DNA from 4 places in the Rhizobium sp. S96 genome. Region 4 is predicted to be linked to each of the others. Evidence: predicted binding sites of a transcription regulator. Region 4 holds the regulator's gene; each other region holds the start of a gene.
The links. Region 4 encodes PhoB, which activates phosphate uptake and scavenging genes when phosphate is short. Its sites were predicted from a motif close to TGTCATNNANCTGTCAT; they were not measured.

Region 1 (4,685 bases), 290 kb from region 4:
GCAAAGCTCACCGACTTCTTCATGAAGCTGCCTGAGACCGACGCCAAGTGCTTCGCAGCCATCGAAGGCGGCGACTACCACGGCTACACCAAGGTTCAGGCCGATTTCTACAACGCCATTATCGACGCTCGCAAGGCTGCCATCGGCGGTTGATCGATCCTGATAGTTGGAGGGCGGCCGTAACAAGCCGCCCTTTTTCCTGCGAAGAAAGCGGACATCGTTCATGACTTTTGCCGATCCCAACGCCCACGCGCCGGCTGCGCCGCAAAGCGCCCAAGAAATCGGTGATGCCTGGAGCAAGATGGTGGCTCGCCGCCGCCTCTATACCGGTCTCGGGCTGGTGATCCTGCTGGCTGCCTTCGTCGCTTCCGTGCGGTTCGCGGACGAAAGTAATGCCGGCCACTTCTTCGACCGCCTGCCGCATCTCTTCGATTTTCTGAGCTGGCTCATTCCCAAGGATTGGAATGACGTCTGGCGTGCCCTGTTCGATATCGCAAGCCCGATCCAGAAGACCGGCGAGGAGTACAACTTCGCCGAGGGCCGGGTATATGTCTGGGGCGGTTTCTATATCCCCGAATATTTCGAGCTGATGATCATCACGATCAACGTGGCGCTCGTCTCCACCCTGATCGGCTTTATCTTCGCCGTGCCGCTGAGCTTCCTCGTGGCCCGCAATCTGGCGCCGTCCAATCCGCTGCGGATTGTCGCCAAGCGTCTGACCGAGTTCCTGCGCGCCTTTCCCGAGATCGTCATTGCCGGCCTGTTTTCGGCCATCCTGTCGATCGGTCCGGTTGCCGCGATCATTGCGGTCAGCCTGCACACCATCGGCGCGCTCGGCAAACTCTTCTACGAAGTCGTCGAAAACATCGACATGAAGCCGGACGAGGGCATGAAGGCCGTTGGCGCCAGCTGGTCGGAGCGTGTCCGCTTCGCCGCCCTGCCGCAGGTCATGCCGAACTTCGTCTCCTATGCGCTGCTGCGCCTCGAAATCAACGTCCGCGCCTCCACCATCATTGGTGCGGTCGGCGGCGGCGGTATCGGCGAGGAACTGAAGCTCTCCATCTCGCGTGGTTTCGGCGCCAAGACGGTGGCGCTGGTTCTCCTGCTTTTCATCACCATCGTTGCGGTCGACCAGTTCTCCGCATGGCTGCGCCGCCGCCTCGTCGGCGAGCACGCCTTCCTTTTGCAGCATTGAGGTCCGCCATGACGGTGATCGACGCCAACCGGATGCACGAGATCGAGCAGCGCTACCCGGAATATTTCAAGCGTTCCTTCAAGCAGCGCTTCGGCGGCCTGATGATCGTGATCGCCACGCTGGTCTACGCGCTTTACGCGACCTGGTTTTTCGACCTGCCGAAGCTGTTGGCGGATGCTCATTGGGAGCGTGTCGGCCTCTATCTCAGCCAGTGGGTGAGCTACGACGTGCAGCCGGAGTTCCGCATCAGCGACACGGGCCAGATTACCGTCAAGTATCCGCGCTTCTCGCCGCTGGGCGACGATCCGCATCCCGACTGGGTCGTCAACAACGCCGATGGTAGCGTTACGGCCTCCGTCAGGGGCACAAGCCGCACCGTTACTGTTTCCAGTAAGGAAACCGTCGTCACCGCTCACGGCATCAGCGTGCCGGTGGACGTGTCGAGCGGCGCTCCGAAGGTCGTCGGCCCGGTTCCCGCGTGGATGACCGTCTATGACGACAATGTTCTTGCCGATCTCGGTTTTGCCGGCGATGTCAGCATCTCCGTCGATCGCGTGAAGGTCCGCAAGCGTTTCCTCGGCTGGGCGAATTTTGTGTTCGACACGCAGTCGCCGTTCTTCGACAAACCGGCGAGCGAGGTCCTCAGCCTGATCGTTTCGGGACCGGAGCTGAAGCCCGGCCAGTCCAATCTGTCGCTTGCCTTCGACAATATCTGGCACAACAGCGCCTGGCAGCATGGCGACGTCTGGACCAAGCTGTTCCAGACCATTGTTATGGCCTTCCTGGGAACGTTGCTCGGGGCATTGCTCGCTTTCCCGCTGGCCTTTCTGGCCGCGCGCAATATCACGCCCAACAAGGTGCTCAATCAGGTCCTGAAGCGCTTCTTTGACTTCCTGCGCTCGGTGGACATGCTGATCTGGGCGCTGTTCCTGACGCGCGCCTTCGGCCCGGGCCCCCTGGCTGGCTCCGGTGCGATCTTCCTCACGGAAACCGGCACGCTCGGCAAGCTCTATTCCGAAGGCCTGGAAAACGTCGACAACAAGCCGCGCGAAGGCATCAAGTCGACGGGTGCGTCCACCGTACTCACCCATCGCTACGGCATCATCCCGCAGATCGTCCCGGTCTTCGTCAGCCAGACGCTCTACCAGTGGGAATCGAATGTTCGCGGTGCCACCATCATCGGTGCTGTCGGCGCCGGCGGTATCGGCCTCAAGCTATGGGAGGCAATGCGCACCAACGCCAACTGGGAAAACGTCGCCTACATGGTGCTGCTGATCCTGATTGTCGTCTTCCTCTTCGACATGGCCTCGAACGCGCTGCGCCACCGGTTGATGGGCACGAAGGCACACTAAAGCGTGGAAATCTGGCGCCGCCATCATCATTCTGTCACGGAAATCTTTTAGCCGGAAACCAGCTTGCGGCGGGTCGTCAAATCACTGAAGACTGCGATCCGCATTCCGAACGATTTCCAGGATACCAGCCTTGCGCTACGCACTTTATTTCACGCCGCCGAAGGATGATCCTTTGAACGGCACGGCCGCGCTCTGGCTCGGCCGTGACGCCTTTTCCGGCGAAACTTATCCGGCTCCCGATCATCCGGAGCTGCCGGCCGCCGAACAGTTCGAGCTGACCGCAGAGCCTCGCCGCTACGCCTTCCACGCGACGATCAAGGCGCCGTTCCATCTGGCGGCCTCCGTCACCGAGAAGGATCTGATCCAGGTCGTCGAGGATTTCGCGTCTCGCACGCCCGCCTTCGAAATTCCCGAGCTGGTGCTCGGGCAACTCGGCAAATTCTTTGCCTTGGTGCCCGCTTTCGTGCATCCGCCGCTTCAGGATTTTGCTGCATCGGTGGTAAAATCCTTCGAACCGTTTCGCGCTGCGCTGTCGGATGCCGATATCGCGCGCCGCAATCCGGAGAAACTGAGCGAGAGCCAGAGAGCCAATCTGTTGCGCTGGGGCTATCCCTATGTGATGGATGACTTCGGTTTTCACATGACGCTGACCGGCCAGGTGCCGACCGAGCGTGCCGGCACGATGAAGGCCATTCTGGCGGAGCGCTTTGCCGCGTTCACCGGGCGGCCGCTGCCGATCTCAGGCCTGGCCGTTTTCGTCGAGGAGGCGCGCGGCGCGCCGTTCAAAGCCCATTCCTGGTGGCCGCTCGCCGGCGCCAAAAACTGAAAGACCTAGTCGATGACCAAAGAAACAGTCTTCTCCAATGCCCGCATCGTTCTCGAGGATGAGATCGTCGAAGGTTCGGTTCTTGTCCGCGACGGCAAGATCGCCGATATCTCGACTGGCAGCTCCCGCGTCGGCGAGGATTTCGAAGGCGATTATCTGATCCCGGGTCTCGTCGAACTGCATACCGACCATCTCGAAGGTCACTATTCGCCACGTCCGGGTCTGCGCTGGCACAAGACGGCCGCGATCCAGGCTCACGACGCACAGATCGTCACCTCTGGTATCACCACGGTATTCGACTGCCTGCGCATGGGCGCCGACGAAGACGGCGGCTTCGAGCATGGCGAGATGCGCGAAATGGCGGATGCCATCCAGAAGGCCGAGCAGGAAGGCCGCCTGCGCGCCGAGCACCTGATCCACCTGCGCTGCGAAGTCTCCGCCGGCAATGTGCTGGAGCACTTTGCCGATTTCGAGAATGACCCCTACGTCCGTCTCGTATCGCTGATGGACCACGCGCCGGGCCAGCGCCAGTTCCAGACGATGGATCAGTACATCTTCTACTACCAGAAGAAGCGTGGTCTCACCGATGCCGAGTTCGCCGAGTTCGTCGATCGCCGTGTCGCGGAATCCGAGCGCAATTCGACGCCGCATCGCGTCGCCATCGCCAAGGTCTGCGCCGAACGCGGCATCACCGTCGCCAGCCATGACGACGCGACGCTCGCCCACGTTGACGAGGCGATCGAAAACGGTGTGCGCCTGGCCGAATTCCCGACCAGCTTCGACGCCGCCAAGGCCTCGCATGAGAATGGCATGAGCGTGCTGATGGGCGCGCCGAACATCGTTCGCGGCAAGTCGCACTCCGGCAACATCGCCGCCCGCGATCTCGCCGAACGCGGTGTCCTCGATGTTCTCTCCTCGGATTACGTGCCGCTCAGCCTGCTTTACGCGCCCTTCCTGATTGCCGACGAGGTGGAGAGCATTTCGCTGCCGAAGGCGATTGCCATGGTCACCTCCACGCCCGCCCGTACCGTCAGCCTCAACGACCGTGGCCGCATCGCGACCGGCCTGCGCGCCGATCTGGTCCGCGTCTTCCGCGATCATGGTGTTCCGGTCAGCCGCTCTGTCTGGCGTGAAGGACGCCGTGTCGCATGATGCCCTCGCACGAACCCCACGTCGTTCCGGGCACCGAACGCGGTATCATGGTCGTCGTAGTCGGCCCCAGCGGCGCCGGCAAGGACACGCTGATGGCGCGGGCCGCCAAGCATTTTCACGGCCGCCCGGATGTGCATTTTGTCCGCCGTGTCATCACCCG
Region 2 (4,685 bases), on a different contig from region 4:
CGGCCTTCACCATTGGGCAGCTTCGGCTGCCGCGCGCTGTAATTTCCGTTCTCGCGGGCCTCAGTTTCGGCCTCGGCGGCGTCGCCTTTCAGGTGATGCTGCGCAATCCTCTGGCGAGCCCCGACATCATCGGTATCAGTTCCGGCGCCAGCGCAGCGGCGGTCTTTGCCATTGTGGTCCTGTCGTTGAAGGGGCCAATCGTCTCGATCGTCGCCGTGGTCGCCGGCCTCGGCGTCGCGCTCCTCGTCTACGGTTTGTCGTACCGGAACGGCGTTTCGGGAACCCGGCTGATTCTTGTCGGTATAGGCGTCTCCGCCATGCTGGAAAGCGTGATTGCCTATATCCTCTCGCAGGCGCCGGCATGGAGCCTTCAGGAGGCCGTCCGGTGGCTGACCGGCAGCGTCAATGGCGCGCAGCTTGCCCAAGCCGCTCCGCTCGTTCTCGCGCTCCTCGCGTTTGGTGGGCTGCTCCTCAGCCGTGCGCGCGATCTTGAGGCGTTGCGTTTGGGGGACGATACGGCCGCGGCCCTTGGGGTTGGCGTGTCGCGCACCCGCGCCATTGTCATTGTCGCGGCGGTCGGACTGATCGCGTCCGCGACGGCGGTCACCGGCCCGATTGCCTTCGTCGCCTTTCTTTCCGGGCCGATCGCCGCGCGGATCGTTGGAAACAACGGGCCTGTCCTTGTGGTCGCGGCGCTCGTCGGTGTTGTCCTCGTGTTCGGGGGCGATTATGTGGGCCAGTTCCTTTTGCCCAGCCGCTATCCGGTCGGCATCGTCACCGGCGCACTCGGGGCTCCCTATCTGATTTTTCTTATCGTGCGCGTCAATCGAACCGGAGGTTCGCCATGACCCCTCATTCTCTGACGGCCAACGCGCTTCACGCCGGCTACGGGGAGGCCGAGATTTTGCACGATCTCGATCTCGTCGTGCCTTCCGGCAAGATTACCGTCATCGTTGGCGCGAATGCCTGTGGCAAGTCCACGCTCCTGCGCGCCATGTCACGGTTGCTGTCACCGCGTCACGGCCAGGTCCTGCTGGACGGCAGGTCTATCCACCGCACTCCGCCCAAGGAACTCGCCCGGACGCTGGGACTGCTCCCGCAGTCACCGATCGCACCCGAAGGGATCACCGTCGCCGACCTGGTGAGCCGTGGTCGGCATCCGCACCAGGGCCTGTTTTCACGCTGGACACGCATGGATGACGAAGCGGTCGACGGTGCGCTGACCGCAACGAAGACATCGGAGCTTGCCGAACGATCGGTTGACGAGCTCTCGGGAGGACAAAGGCAGCGCGTCTGGATCGCCATGGCCCTTGCCCAGCAGACGGACATTCTTCTGCTCGACGAGCCGACGACCTTTCTTGACATCAGCCATCAGGTCGAGGTGCTGGATCTGCTCAGCGATCTCAACCACGCGCGCGGCACCACCGTCGTCATGGTGCTGCACGATCTCAATCTTGCCGCGCGCTATGCCGACTACCTCGTCGCCATGGACGAAGGGCGTGTTCACACTGCCGGCACCCCGGAAGAGGTGCTGACCGAGGACAACGTGCGGCAGGTTTTCGGCCTTGAAAGCCGCATCATCACCGACCCGACGTCTGGCCGGCCAATGATGCTGCCGATCGGCCGGCACCGCATGACGACCCCGCAAGACTGACCACGAAAGGGCTCGATAGGAAAAACGATGACAGCAGCTCAGGAATTCAAGCTTACAGGTATCGCGTTCCCGACGGACGCCGTTGCCATGCTCGGTGAGGTTTGCGAGCATTTCGTGGAACATGCCGACGTGCAGCGGAACGACGATGTCGCCGTGTTGACGAGCAAGCTGGGAACCGTGAGCATCCGCGTGAAGGCCGACAAGCTGCTGATCGAGCTTGCCTGCCCAACCGCAGAAGCATTGCTGATGAGCCGCACATCGATTGCGGAGCACCTCTTCTATTTTGCCGGCGAGGATCCCCTCGAGCTGTCCTGGTCGGATTCCACGCCGCTCGCGCTGCTGCCGAACATCCACGAGGCAACGGTTCTGCGCTCGGAAGATATTACGCCGCGGATGCGCCGCGTGACGTTTTCCTGCGCCGACGTGACGCCGTTCATTGGCGGCGACATGCATGTTCGGCTGCTCGTGCCGGCCAAGGGGCGGACTCCCGTCTGGCCGGGCCTGAGGCCTGATGGCCGCGTGGCCTGGCCGGAGGGAGACGACGAACTCCTGGTGCGGGTGTACACGATCCGGACGGTCGATATCGACAGGCGGGAGCTCTCCATTGATTTCCTCCAGCACCCGGCACGCGGCGTGAAAACACCAGGAGCCGACTTTGCCAGAGACGTCGAGCCCGGCCAGAGCGTCGCCCTGCTTGGGCCCGGTGGGGGTAACCTTCCGGATACACAGTCCATTCTCCTTGCCGGAGACGAAAGCGCGCTTCCCGCCATTGCCCGCATCGCGGAAGAGCTGCCGGCCGGTAGCCGGTTGCAAGCGATTATCGAGGTGCTGGATGGGCCCGAAGAGCAGCAGCTGTCTTCTGCCGGTTCGCTCGATGTTCGCTGGCTGCATCGCTGCGATTATCCCGCTGGGGCCAAGGGCACACTCGTGGAGGAGACGAAGAAGGCTGTGGCTCTCATGGGCAGCGAGACCTTCGTCTGGTTCGCCGCCGAAAAGGAGGACGTGCGCGCCATCCGCGCCTTCCTCAAAGGCCGGCAACACGACAGGAAGAACATGTATGTTGCCTGGTACTGGGAACGGGATCACGATTGATTGAGCGTGCGGGATGACCGCACAAAGGTCGCTCAATGAGCGCGCCGCAGCCCGCGGGATCTCCATTGCCAATGCGTGCAGACACGACTTGCGCGTTGTGAGCATTTGCTCGCGGCTGGGAGCAGATGTCATGCCACGGTTATTTGCCGCCGCTATACGATCCGGCGAACAATAACCGAGCGGCAGTTGAGCAATTTTATCTAGCAAAGATCTCGGGAACAGGGACGCGACAGCTGTCGCCCTCCGTTCGCGCGGCGATGCGCATCAATCTTTTCCGCTCACCCAATTTTTAGGACGAGGTATTCCATGACGAAGATCGTTGGTCATCGCGGAGCGCGCAATCTGTGGCTCGAGAACTCGATGGAGGGGTTCAGAAAGACGCTGGAGCTGCCGGTCGATGCCATCGAGTTCGACGTGCATCTGACCGATGCCGGTGAGCTCGTCGTCATTCACGACGCTACGCTCGATCGCACCGCCGAAGGGACGGGCAAGGTCAGGTCGCTCTCACCCGACCTGCGGCAGGCGATTAATCTCAGGGGATCACAAGAGTCTATCCCGACGCTTGACGAGGTGCTTGGGCTGTTTGTCTCCTCGCGTCCGGTCGAACTTCATGTCGAGCTAAAGGCCGACGCCGACGGTGTGCCCTATGAAGGACTTGAAGCGCTGGCCGCTGCCGCGCTTGAGCGCCATGGGCTTGTCGTTCGCAGCTTGCTCACGAGCTTCAATCTTGATGTCCTGGCAAAGTGCCGGAGCGTCGCGCCGGAGATCGGACGCCTGTGTTCGATCAACGCGAAGTCTGCAGAGCGGCTCGGCGTGGCGGCGACAGTGGCGCGGGCCGCCGAACTGGCCGATCTTGTCGCGGTCGAAAAGACGTTGCTTGCCGCTTCCGCTGCCGAGATCGAAGCAATCATTTCGCGCGAACGCCTGTGCTGCTGGGTCTTGAACGAACGCGCGGAACTCGAGCATTGGCTCGGGCAGGGCGTCGGCTGGATCACGAGCGATGATCCGTCTCTTGCCTTGGCAGTTCGCGCCGCATCGCGCGACGCCGCTGCATAGTCACATGTTTCAAGCGGGCACCACCACGTTTCAACTGAACAGTATATTTGATGAGCAAAATAGATCTTCTGATTTTTGACTGCGATGGCGTGCTGATCGACAGCGAACCGATTGCTGCGCGTACGCTGGCCCATGCCATCACGCATGCGGGCATCGCGATGACGCCGCGCGACGTTCTTGTCGAGTTTACCGGCAAGTCGGAGCCCGAGTTGCGGAGCATCCTTCGCGAGCGTGGCCTCTCTGGTGTCGATGCGGTCTTTGCCAAATGGCATGTCGAGATATTCGCGGAGTTCCGGCGTGACCTCCGGACCATGGATGGCATAGGCGACGTTCTGCAAGGGCTCGACATCGCGAAATGCGTCGCGTCGAACAGCTCGGTGGAACGCCTTAAGATGAGCCTCGGGCTTCTCGACATCTGGGCGCATTTCGCGCCGAACGTCTTCAGCGCCGAAATGGTAGCCGCGCCCAAACCAGCCCCCGACCTTATCGAGCTTTGCCTCGCCAGGATGGGTGCGAGTACCGAAACGAGCATTGTCATCGATGACAGCCCGGCCGGCATCCAGGCCGCGCGTGCGGCGGGTGTCAAGGCACTCGGATTTGTAGCGCCCGATGATCCACGCGCAGGCAGGCGCGAAGTCCTGCACGCGGCTGGTGCTCAAGAGGTTGCCATCGGCGCCGAACACTTGGGGCGTATCCTGCGCCGCCTCGGTGTGGGTCACCATCCGGCCCGGCAGCCCGCGGAGGTCGAACCATGAGGCAGGTCGAAGCTCCGTCAGCAGGAACGGTGCTCCGGACCGACCAGCGTGGGGCGGCGGAGATGCCAATATGATCGCAAGGCGGGATGATCACAGCAGCCGGCTTGATTTCACCGCCAAGGCTGGCT
Region 3 (4,685 bases), on a different contig from region 4:
GCACCATGCGACGATCTCCAAATTCGCGGCAGCCGCCAACCTTGGCATCGAAGTCCTGACCGGCCGCACCAAGGGCCGCGAGCGCGACGAGATCCTCGAACGGATCGCGTCGGGCGAGGCGCAGATCATCATCGGCACCCATGCACTTTTCCAGGACAGCGTCAGCTACAACAACCTCATGCTGGCCGTGGTGGATGAACAGCACCGCTTCGGCGTCCACCAGCGGCTGCGCCTGACCGCCAAGGGCATCACGCCCCACATGCTGGTCATGACGGCAACGCCCATTCCGAGAACGCTGGTCCTCGCCGCCTTTGGCGACATGGATGTTTCCAAGCTCACGGAGAAGCCGGCGGGCCGCAAGCCGATCCAGACGATCACCGTACCGACAGAACGCGTCGGCGAAATCGTCGGCCGGCTGAAGAGTGCGCTGGCGGAAGGCAAGAAAGCCTATTGGATCTGCCCGCTCGTCGAGGAATCCGAAGAGAGCGACCTCATGTCGGTCGAGGAACGGCACGCCACCCTCGCCTCCGCTCTCGGCCCGGGCATCGGCCTCATTCACGGTCGCATGAGCGGGACGGAGAAGGACGCGGTCATGATGGCGTTCAAGAACGGCGACATTCGCCTGCTCGTCGCAACCACCGTCGTCGAGGTCGGTGTCGACGTCCCCGATGCCACGATCATGGTCATAGAACATGCCGAGCGCTTCGGGCTGGCACAGCTGCATCAGTTGCGCGGCCGCGTTGGGCGCGGTGACGAGGCATCGACCTGCATCCTGCTCTACAAGGGACCGCTCAGCGAAACCGGCCATGCCCGGCTCTCGATCATGCGGGAAACGGAAGATGGCTTCCGGATCGCCGAGGAAGACCTGAAGCTGCGCGGTGAAGGCGAGCTGCTGGGCACACGGCAATCCGGAACACCCGGTTTTCGGATTGCCAGCCTCGAGGCCCATGCGGACCTGCTGGAAATTGCGAGAAAGGATGGCGCCTATCTGATCGAACGCGACCCCGAATTGACGAGCGAGCGCGGAAAAGCCGTACGGACCCTGCTCTACCTCTTCCGACGCGACGAGGCGATCCGCTTCCTGCACGCCGGCTAACAGGCGGGCGCTTCGAAGCGCCCGCCTCCATGCGGCTTACCTCTTGGCAATCCCCGGCAGCGTCACGCGGAATACCTGGAACATCGTATCGACGTTCGCGTCGTTCTCAGCCTTGTAGGCCGAGCCCACCTGGAAGCCGTCCTGGGTCAGGAAGTCGTTGTCGTTGGCAACGAATAGGAAGTAGTCGTCAGGCTTGCTCGGATCCAGCGCACTGGCCAGTGACATCGCTTCCCACTTTTCGGACAGGTTGTTGCGGTCGTTCGGCGCGCCGTTGTGCAGGCCAAAGCGTGCAAGCTCCTTGCTGTCGTTGAGGTCGATCAGAGACGTCAGCGTTGCCGGCATCACGCTGGGGTCCAACGCCCCCTTCGGCGCGACTGGTTTGTCGCCATCGAATTCGCTTCCGGCGATATCGGTTGCGGCAGACAAATCGACGACATTGATCGCCCTGTAAAGCGAGGTATCGCCCTTGAGGCCGAAGCCGTTGTTGCTGTCGCGAGCAAGCATCAGGAACGCCTTGTCGGAAAGCGCGACGATTTCGCTCTGCGCCGCAACCAGCGTCTTGCCCTTCGCATCCTTGAAGACTGGCAGCGGCACGACGTATTCGTGAACGAGCTTCAGATGTGCCGGATCGGCTGCATCGTAGACCATCGCACGGGTGTTCTGCCGCGTCGCGCCGGAATCGCCGCCATCCTGGCGGGTTGCCGACTGCAGCACCGCGATCAGGTACTTGCCATCGGGCGTTATCGCCATGCCTTCAAGGCCCTGGTTGTTCTGGCGCCCCGTCTCCGGATCCTTCGGGTCCGGGGTCGAAGCGCCAGGGCCCGGATTGTTGGAGGCAAAGTTCAGCGCGCCCTTGCGCATCGGCAGCAGTGCCTTCGGCGGCTGCGTCGCCGAGATCAGCTTACCGTCCGCCGAGAAGTGGTAGATGTAAGGGCCATATTCGTCGCTGATGAACATAGAGCCATCAGGCAGCCGGACAATGGCCTCGTTGTCGAGCGCGACCTTGCCGTTGCTGGCCTGCGGCAGCGGCGGAAACTCGCCGGTTGCAGCACGAACGCCGCTTTCCGGATCGAGCCCTGTCATGTCGCCACCCTTGTCGTCGACGAGCAGCATCGAGTCGACCAGCTTCGCCTCTACGCCGGTCTGCTCCTTGCCGGCAGTCGGTACGCCTCCCACCGCCGTCGGCGTCATCAGGATGTCAACGGTGTTGATGCGCGGACGGTAATCCGTGGTGCCGGCGGCGTTGTAGCCACGGTCGGGAAGCAGCCACAGCGATCCCTTGTAGCCATCACCATCCTTGGTCCACGAGGCCGGATCGATGGCCATGCCGGAGCCGGAACCGAAGGTCTCGCCGAACTTGTCGCGCTGATTGGCCGGGATACGGCCGACAGCGACCAGTCCCTGATTGACGAAAGAGACGCCACCGACCGTCACGGTGTTGTCGGCAAACGCGGCGAAAGGCGTAAAGGCAACCGATGCAAGGAGCGCCGTGACGACAAAACGTGCCTTGGCGAAGGATGAAACGCTCATAATAATGTCCTTTGGAAAAATACCGTGACGTCAGCCGGTACACAGACCCCCGTACACACCACGCACAGAACTCAGATCTGTGACGGCGGGTCCGGTTGCGGCCTCTCCAACCTTCCACGCTCCATGTAGGACGGGACTATGATAGTGAAATGACAGTTAAGCGCGGGGCGGCACAAACCACACCCAGGGCGCGGGCGCAGCGGCGCGCCGGGAAAGCTGCGCGACCTACGGCCGCGCAGCTTTGAAGATCAGATCTGAGCGCCGCGGGCCTTCGACGTTGCGCTGAAGGCTTTCTCGACATAGGCGTCGCGGTCGTAGACGTCGTCGAAATACTGCACCACGCCGTTCTTGTCAGGCCATGCCGTGAAATAGGCGATGTAGATCGGGAACTTCTGCGGCACCTGCACCGCATGGTTCTTACCGGTCGCGATCTCCTGGCCGATCTTCTCGACCGAGGTGTTCAAGACGGCAGCGGCCATTGCGCGCGGGTCGGCAAGGCGCACGCAGCCGTGGCTGAGAGCGCGCATGTCACGCTTGAAGAAGCTCTTCGATGGCGTGTCGTGCATGTAGATCGCGTGCGCATTCGGGAACAGGATCTTCAGTTCGCCCAGCGCGTTGTCACCGCTCGGTGGCTGGCGCACGGAGATGTTCGACGTCGAACCGTACCAGTCGACGCTCGACGAAGGCACGGCCCTGCCGCCGACGGCAACTTCATAGCCCATGCGATCCAGATAGTTCGGATCGGAACGCAGCTTCGGCAGCATCTCGTTGATGATGATTGATTGCGGCACACCCCAGAACGGATTGAACTCGACCGTCTGGATCTGATCCTGGAAGAAGAACGTCTGGTGCGACGGCTGACCGACCACCACGCGCATCGACAGCTGTTCCTTGTTGTCGTTGTGGTAGTAGACCATGTAAGCCGGCTGATTGATGAAGACATAGCGCGACCCGAGATCGGCCGGCAGCCAACGTGCCTGCTCCATGGCCACGACCAGCTTTTCAATCTTCGCGCCGTTGCTGTCGCCGCCGGTCATCACGCGAACGGTAGCCTGGCCGATGACGCCGTCAGGCTTCAGGCCGCGCTCCTTCTGGAAGCTCTCGACGAGCGAGACGATTTCCGGCGAGTAGTCGGTACCATCGGTATAGGCAGCCAGCGTCGCGGCGTTTTCCGCCTTCAGCGCAGCGGAACCATGCTTGCTGATAGCCTTGACGATGTTCGGAATTTCCGGCGAGCTGTCGCCGGGACGCAGCAGACCCGTCAGGGTGATGTTAATAGGCGCCTCGGCGCTGCCTTCGCCTTTCAGCTTTGCGAGCTCAGCCTTGAGGGCCGCAAATTGCGGGCCATCCGGCGTGCGGCTGGTGATATAGGCAGCAACATCCGGGCTCATGCGTGCCAATTTGAGAACGGGCGTCAGGTTTACCGTCTTGCGAACGAAGTCGTGATAGCCAGACAGCTTGTTCGGGTCGACACGACCGCGAACCGTGTCCTGCACATAGGCGAGAACCTTGGCGGACAGTGCGAGCTCGAATTGCGTCAGCGCACGATCGCGTGCTGATGGGTCCGGGTTGGATGGATCGACGTTGGGAACCTCAAGCGCGTAGTCGGTTGGATCGAGCCCGACGGAGCCGGCATCGGCAAGTGCCGCCATGGCAGCCTTGGCGCGATCGTTGATGTCGGCACCGCTCAGCCACAGCAGCGGATTTTTCGCATCGCCGTAATAGGCTTCAAGCGCCTTGGCGACCTCTACCGGCGCCCGCACCTTGGCCTCGATCAGGAAGCGACGCTGCACGGTGGGAGCCGCATCAGCCGACACGTTGACGGCGGCAACAGCGCCGGTCACGACGGGATCGGTGAACTTGCTGGTATCAACAAACCGCATCGGATCGGGCTTGTAGGTATAATAGGTCGGCGAAGATACTTTCGGCAGCGGCGCGCTGGGATCGGCGTAGGTCGCCGGCGGCGCGACAGGCGCCGGGCGGATCAGGGTGCTCTGCGTGCGTGCACGATCACCACGGATCATGTCCATCAACGTATAGGCATGCGCGGGAGCGGCCC
Region 4 (4,685 bases):
CACGCCCTCTCCTCGCTCGAACCGCAAAGGGGCACGAGAGTAGGTATCATAAAGCGGCGCGGCTTCAGCCATGGCGCGATCTCCTGTCATTGGCTACATCGGACTCCGGCTAAAAAGGGGGTCCAGAAAATTAAAAATGCCGCCTTTCGGCGGCAAGCAGCACTATTTACTTTTCGCACTGCAATGTCAACAAAACTGAGGTTTTAGTGCATGCGTCAAGCTGGCAATCAGGGCGCCTAAATCTATCAACAATTAATGTTGCATAAATGACTCTCCGCCCCAGCAAGTTGGGGAAAACTTGAAATTCGATTCTCCGCGATTCAACCGACTCTTGTCACGGAGTCAGCCTCACACTAGGTTAAAACTCAATTACTAGACTGCATGCGGCGGAACTAGTCACCAAAATCGAGCAAGCGTTTCTTGCCTCGGACACGTCCGGGGCAACGGTGAAGGATTCTGCCTACACCAACGCTAATAAGGCGGAGACAGGGGCATGAACTGGACAGACGAGCGCGTTGAAAAACTGAAGAAGCTGTGGTCCGAAGGCCTGAGCGCCAGCCAGATCGCGGCACAACTTGGCGGTGTAAGCCGCAATGCCGTCATTGGCAAAGTTCACCGCTTGAGCCTGCCGGGCCGGGCCAAGGCCGGCGGCACGTCGACGGCGACAAGAACGCCGAAGCGCGCCACGTCGGCACCACGCGCTCCGAATTATGCATCCCGGATCACCGCCACCCGCACCGTCACCCGCCAGCAGGGCGCGACGATGCTGAAGGAAGAGATCGACATCGATGCGATCGAAGAAGTCAGCTACCGTCCTGCTGCCAACGTGGTCGTACCGATCTCGCGCCGCCTTGGCCTGACGGAACTCACGGAACGCACCTGCAAGTGGCCGGTCGGCGATCCGCTGAAGGACGACTTTCACTTCTGCGGCTGTGAATCCCCGGATTCCTCGCCTTACTGCACCTATCACCAGCGCATGGCATACCAGCCGGTGAACGAGCGCCGGAAGGCTGCAAACCGGGTCGCTTGATCCGGAAGCCGGATAAGGAATGCAAAACGGGCCTTCGCGGGCCCGTTTTTTGTTGACTGCGCAACGCGGACAGCGCTCGCATGCCATACCGGGCGCGCTGCGTTTCTGTAGGGGGATGCGTGTTGCGTTCGGCGTTCGCGCGCACTGGAGCATGCGGTGAAAATATCCTGCCTACATACGGCCGACAGCAACATTGCTGTATTCGAGGCCGCGGCACGAGAGATCGGCCTCGCCGAGGGAACGCTTGCCCATACGGTCCGGCCCGATCTGCTCGCAGACGCCGAACGCTCGGGTGGGCTCACCCGTGACATTGCTCATGAAACCGCTTCGCTGTTGCGATCGCTCGGTCGAACGGCTGATGCCGTTATCCTCACATGCTCGACCCTTGGGCCGTCGGTGGACGCATTGGGCGACACCGTGTCCATTCCCACCCTTCGCGTCGACGCTGCCTTGGCGGAACAGGCAGTTCAGGCTGGAGGCCGGGTCGTCGTTCTTTGCGCGGTTCAAACCACCGTGGAACCAACGGCGCAACTCTTCGCCACGGCAGCCGAGGCAACGCAAACGGCGTTCGAAGTGCGCTTGGTGCCGGGGGCATGGAATCTCTTCAAGGCCGGCAATCGTGATGGATATCTGGCGGTCATTGCCGAGGCGGCAGATGCCGCTTACCGCGAGGGGGCCGCGGCCGTTGCTCTCGCCCAGGCGTCGATGGCGGGCGCTGCCGATCTGGTCAAGGATGGTCCCAAACCCCTTAGCAGTCCAGCGGCGGGCCTGGCCGCCGCTGTGGCAAGCGTTTCGCGAGACGCCTGACACCGGCGGCTCGTTCCCTATGCCCGCAGGACGCCCCCAGCGGCCCGCTCTGCTGGCGGCTCGATGGAAGCCTAGGCTTCCATTGAGTATCCGGCGCCGCGAACGGTACGGATCACATCCTGCATGTTGGAGAAGTTCAGCGCCTTGCGCAGACGCCCGACATGGACGTCGACGGTCCGTTCGTCGACATAGATGTCGTGGCCCCAGACGCCGTCCAGAAGCTGCGAACGCGAGAAGACCCGGCCTGGCGAGGCCATGAGGAATTCCAGCAGGCGGAATTCCGTGGGCCCCAGGCGGACTTCGCGGCTCTTGCGATGAACGCGGTGGGTTTCGCGATCGAGTTCGATATCGCCGCACTTGAGGAGCGACGAGAGAACTTCCGGCTTGGCGCGGCGCAGCATCGCCTTGACGCGGGCAACCAGCTCGGGTGTCGAGAACGGCTTGACCACGTAATCGTCGGCGCCGGTGGACAGGCCGCGAACGCGTTCGCTCTCCTCGCCACGGGCCGTCAACATGATGATCGGCAGACGTTCGGTTTCCGGCCGCATGCGCAGGCGACGGCAGAGCTCGATGCCGGACACGCCAGGCAGCATCCAATCGAGGATCAGAAGGTCGGGCGTGCGCTCCTGCAGCCGGATCTCGGCCTCGTCGCCGCGCAGGATGGTGTCGACCTCGAAGCCTTCGGCCTCAAGGTTATAGCGAAGAAGCACGCTCAGGGCCTCTTCGTCTTCAACGACAGCTACTTTAGGTATCATTCGTTTCGGTCTCCTGGGGGCGCGGTCGCGGAACGATTATTCAGTGACTGCGCCGACGGTGTTGGCGGTATCGTCCTTCGGACGTTCGCCTTCCGGCTGGGCACCGGTGGCCATGTAGTAGATGGTTTCGGCAATGTTGGTCGCATGGTCGCCGATGCGCTCGATGTTCTTGGCGCAGAAGAGAAGATGCGTGCAGCTGGTGATGTTGCGCGGATCTTCCATCATGTAGGTGAGCAGCTCGCGAAACAGCGAGGTGTACATCGCGTCGATTTCCTCGTCGCGCTCACGGATCGACTTGGCGCGGTCCGCAGCACGGCTCGTGTAAACGTCGAGAACTTCCTTGAGCTGGACAAGCGCCAGCTCCGAGAGGTGCTCGAGGCCGCGAGCGAGCTTGCGGGGAACGCCGCTGCTCTGCACGGCGATGACGCGCTTTGCAGTGTTCTTGCCAAGATCGCCAACGCGCTCGAGGTCGGCCGCGATGCGGATCGAACCCATGATTTCGCGAAGGTCGGCGGCCATGGGCTGACGACGTGCAATGGTGATGATCGCCTTGTCGCCGATCTCGCGCTCGGCGTGGTCGAGGATCACGTCGTCGGAAATGACCTTCTGGGCCAGCGCCGTGTCGCCGTTCACCAGGGCGCGGACAGCGTCTGAAACCATCTGTTCTGCAAGACCGCCCATTTCCGAAATACGGCGGGACAGGAACTTCAGGTCGTCGTCGTAGGCGGAATAGATATGTGTCGATGCCATGGGGCTTATCCTTGAATGTCCTGAGGGTTACCGTTGCCGGAGATCAACCGAAGCGGCCCATGATGTAGTCCTGGGTGCGCGGGTCATCCGGGTTGGTGAACATCTTGTCTGTGTCGTTTTCCTCGACGAGGTTGCCGAGGTGGAACATGGCGGTACGCTGCGAAACGCGAGCCGCCTGCTGCATCGAGTGTGTGACGATGACGATGGTGTAGCTTTCGCGCAGTTCGTGGATGAGCTCCTCGACCTTGGCGGTGGCGATCGGGTCAAGCGCGGAGCACGGCTCGTCCATCAGGATGACTTCAGGGCTGACCGCAACGGCGCGAGCAATGCAAAGGCGCTGCTGCTGACCGCCGGAGAGGCCGGTGCCGGACTCGTGAACGCGATCCTTCACTTCGTTCCACAGGCCGGCACGCTGCAGGCTGTGTTCGACGATCTGGTCCATGTCAGCCTTGCTCTTTGCGAGGCCGTGGATACGCGGGCCGTAAGCGACGTTCTCGTAGATCGTCTTCGGGAACGGGTTCGGCTTCTGGAACACCATGCCGACACGGGCGCGCAGTTCGACCACGTCGATATCCGGATCGTAGATATCATCGCCGTCGAGCGTGATCTTGCCGGTGACGCGGCAATTGTCGATCGTGTCGTTCATGCGGTTCAGGCTGCGCAGGAACGTGGACTTGCCGCAACCGGACGGGCCGATGAGCGCCGTCACGGTATTTTCGCGGATGTTCAGCTTGACGTCGAAGAGCGCGCGCTTCTCGCCGTAGTAAACCGATACGTCCTGGCCAATCATTTTATACGGAATGGTATTCATCTTCTGGTCCAGCGCTTTCTCGACTGCTGCTTCCGTCAACATGTTCATGATGTTTACTCCGTTTACCAGCGGCGCTCAAAGCGACGACGCAGAAGGATAGCTCCGAGGTTCATGACGATCAGGAACAGGAGCAGGACGATGATGGCGCCGGAGGTGCGCTCGACAAAAGCGCGCTCGGCTTCGTTGGCCCACATGTAGACCTGCACGGGCAGTGCCGTGGAAGGATCCATGGGGGTGGCCGGTGCATTGGCGACGAAGGCGACCATGCCGATCAAAAGCAGCGGTGCGGTTTCGCCGAGCGCATGGGCCAGGCCGATGATGGTGCCGGTCAAGATGCCAGGCATTGCCAGCGGCAGGACATGGTGGAACACCATCTGCATCTTAGAGGCACCGAGACCAAGGGCTGCCGCGCGGATCGACGGCGGCACGGCGCGCAGCGCGGCGCGGGTCGCAATGATGATCGTCGGCAACGTCATCAGCGTCAGCACCAGACCACCGACCAGCGACGCGGAGCGCGGCAGGCCTGCGAAGT

Region 1: a site for PhoB is predicted at 2,569-2,585, ahead of QTL94_RS03770 (DUF1045 domain-containing protein). Genes of this name have one in related genera too.
Region 2: a site for PhoB is predicted at 2,873-2,889, ahead of QTL94_RS26950 (glycerophosphodiester phosphodiesterase family protein). Genes of this name have one in related genera too.
Region 3: a site for PhoB is predicted at 2,765-2,781, ahead of QTL94_RS00935 (esterase-like activity of phytase family protein). Genes of this name have one in related genera too.

The regions. Positions count from the first base shown of each region.
Region 1 is NZ_JAUDRY010000003.1:564,008-568,692, reverse strand. Features, by position in the region: gene phnD (phosphonate ABC transporter substrate-binding protein) at 1-153, shown strand, start outside; gene phnE (phosphonate ABC transporter, permease protein PhnE) at 224-1,195, shown strand; gene phnE (phosphonate ABC transporter, permease protein PhnE) at 1,204-2,547, shown strand; gene QTL94_RS03770 (DUF1045 domain-containing protein) at 2,678-3,373, shown strand; gene QTL94_RS03765 (alpha-D-ribose 1-methylphosphonate 5-triphosphate diphosphatase) at 3,386-4,525, shown strand; gene phnN (phosphonate metabolism protein/1,5-bisphosphokinase (PRPP-forming) PhnN) at 4,522-4,685, shown strand, end outside.
Region 2 is NZ_JAUDRY010000042.1:144,943-149,627, forward strand. Features, by position in the region: gene QTL94_RS26935 (FecCD family ABC transporter permease) at 1-848, shown strand, start outside; gene QTL94_RS26940 (ABC transporter ATP-binding protein) at 845-1,654, shown strand; gene QTL94_RS26945 (DUF2218 domain-containing protein) at 1,682-2,746, shown strand; gene QTL94_RS26950 (glycerophosphodiester phosphodiesterase family protein) at 3,053-3,802, shown strand; gene QTL94_RS26955 (HAD-IA family hydrolase) at 3,853-4,557, shown strand; gene QTL94_RS26960 (sugar-binding transcriptional regulator) at 4,628-4,685, shown strand, end outside.
Region 3 is NZ_JAUDRY010000002.1:160,164-164,848, reverse strand. Features, by position in the region: gene recG (ATP-dependent DNA helicase RecG) at 1-1,096, shown strand, start outside; gene QTL94_RS00935 (esterase-like activity of phytase family protein) at 1,133-2,626, opposite strand; gene QTL94_RS00930 (L,D-transpeptidase family protein) at 2,875-4,685, opposite strand, start outside.
Region 4 is NZ_JAUDRY010000003.1:276,628-281,312, forward strand. Features, by position in the region: gene QTL94_RS02350 (aspartate aminotransferase family protein) at 1-72, opposite strand, end outside; gene QTL94_RS02355 (GcrA family cell cycle regulator) at 494-1,030, shown strand; gene QTL94_RS02360 (aspartate/glutamate racemase family protein) at 1,187-1,837, shown strand; gene phoB (phosphate regulon transcriptional regulator PhoB) at 1,909-2,592, opposite strand; gene phoU (phosphate signaling complex protein PhoU) at 2,629-3,342, opposite strand; gene pstB (phosphate ABC transporter ATP-binding protein PstB) at 3,386-4,201, opposite strand; gene pstA (phosphate ABC transporter permease PstA) at 4,216-4,685, opposite strand, start outside.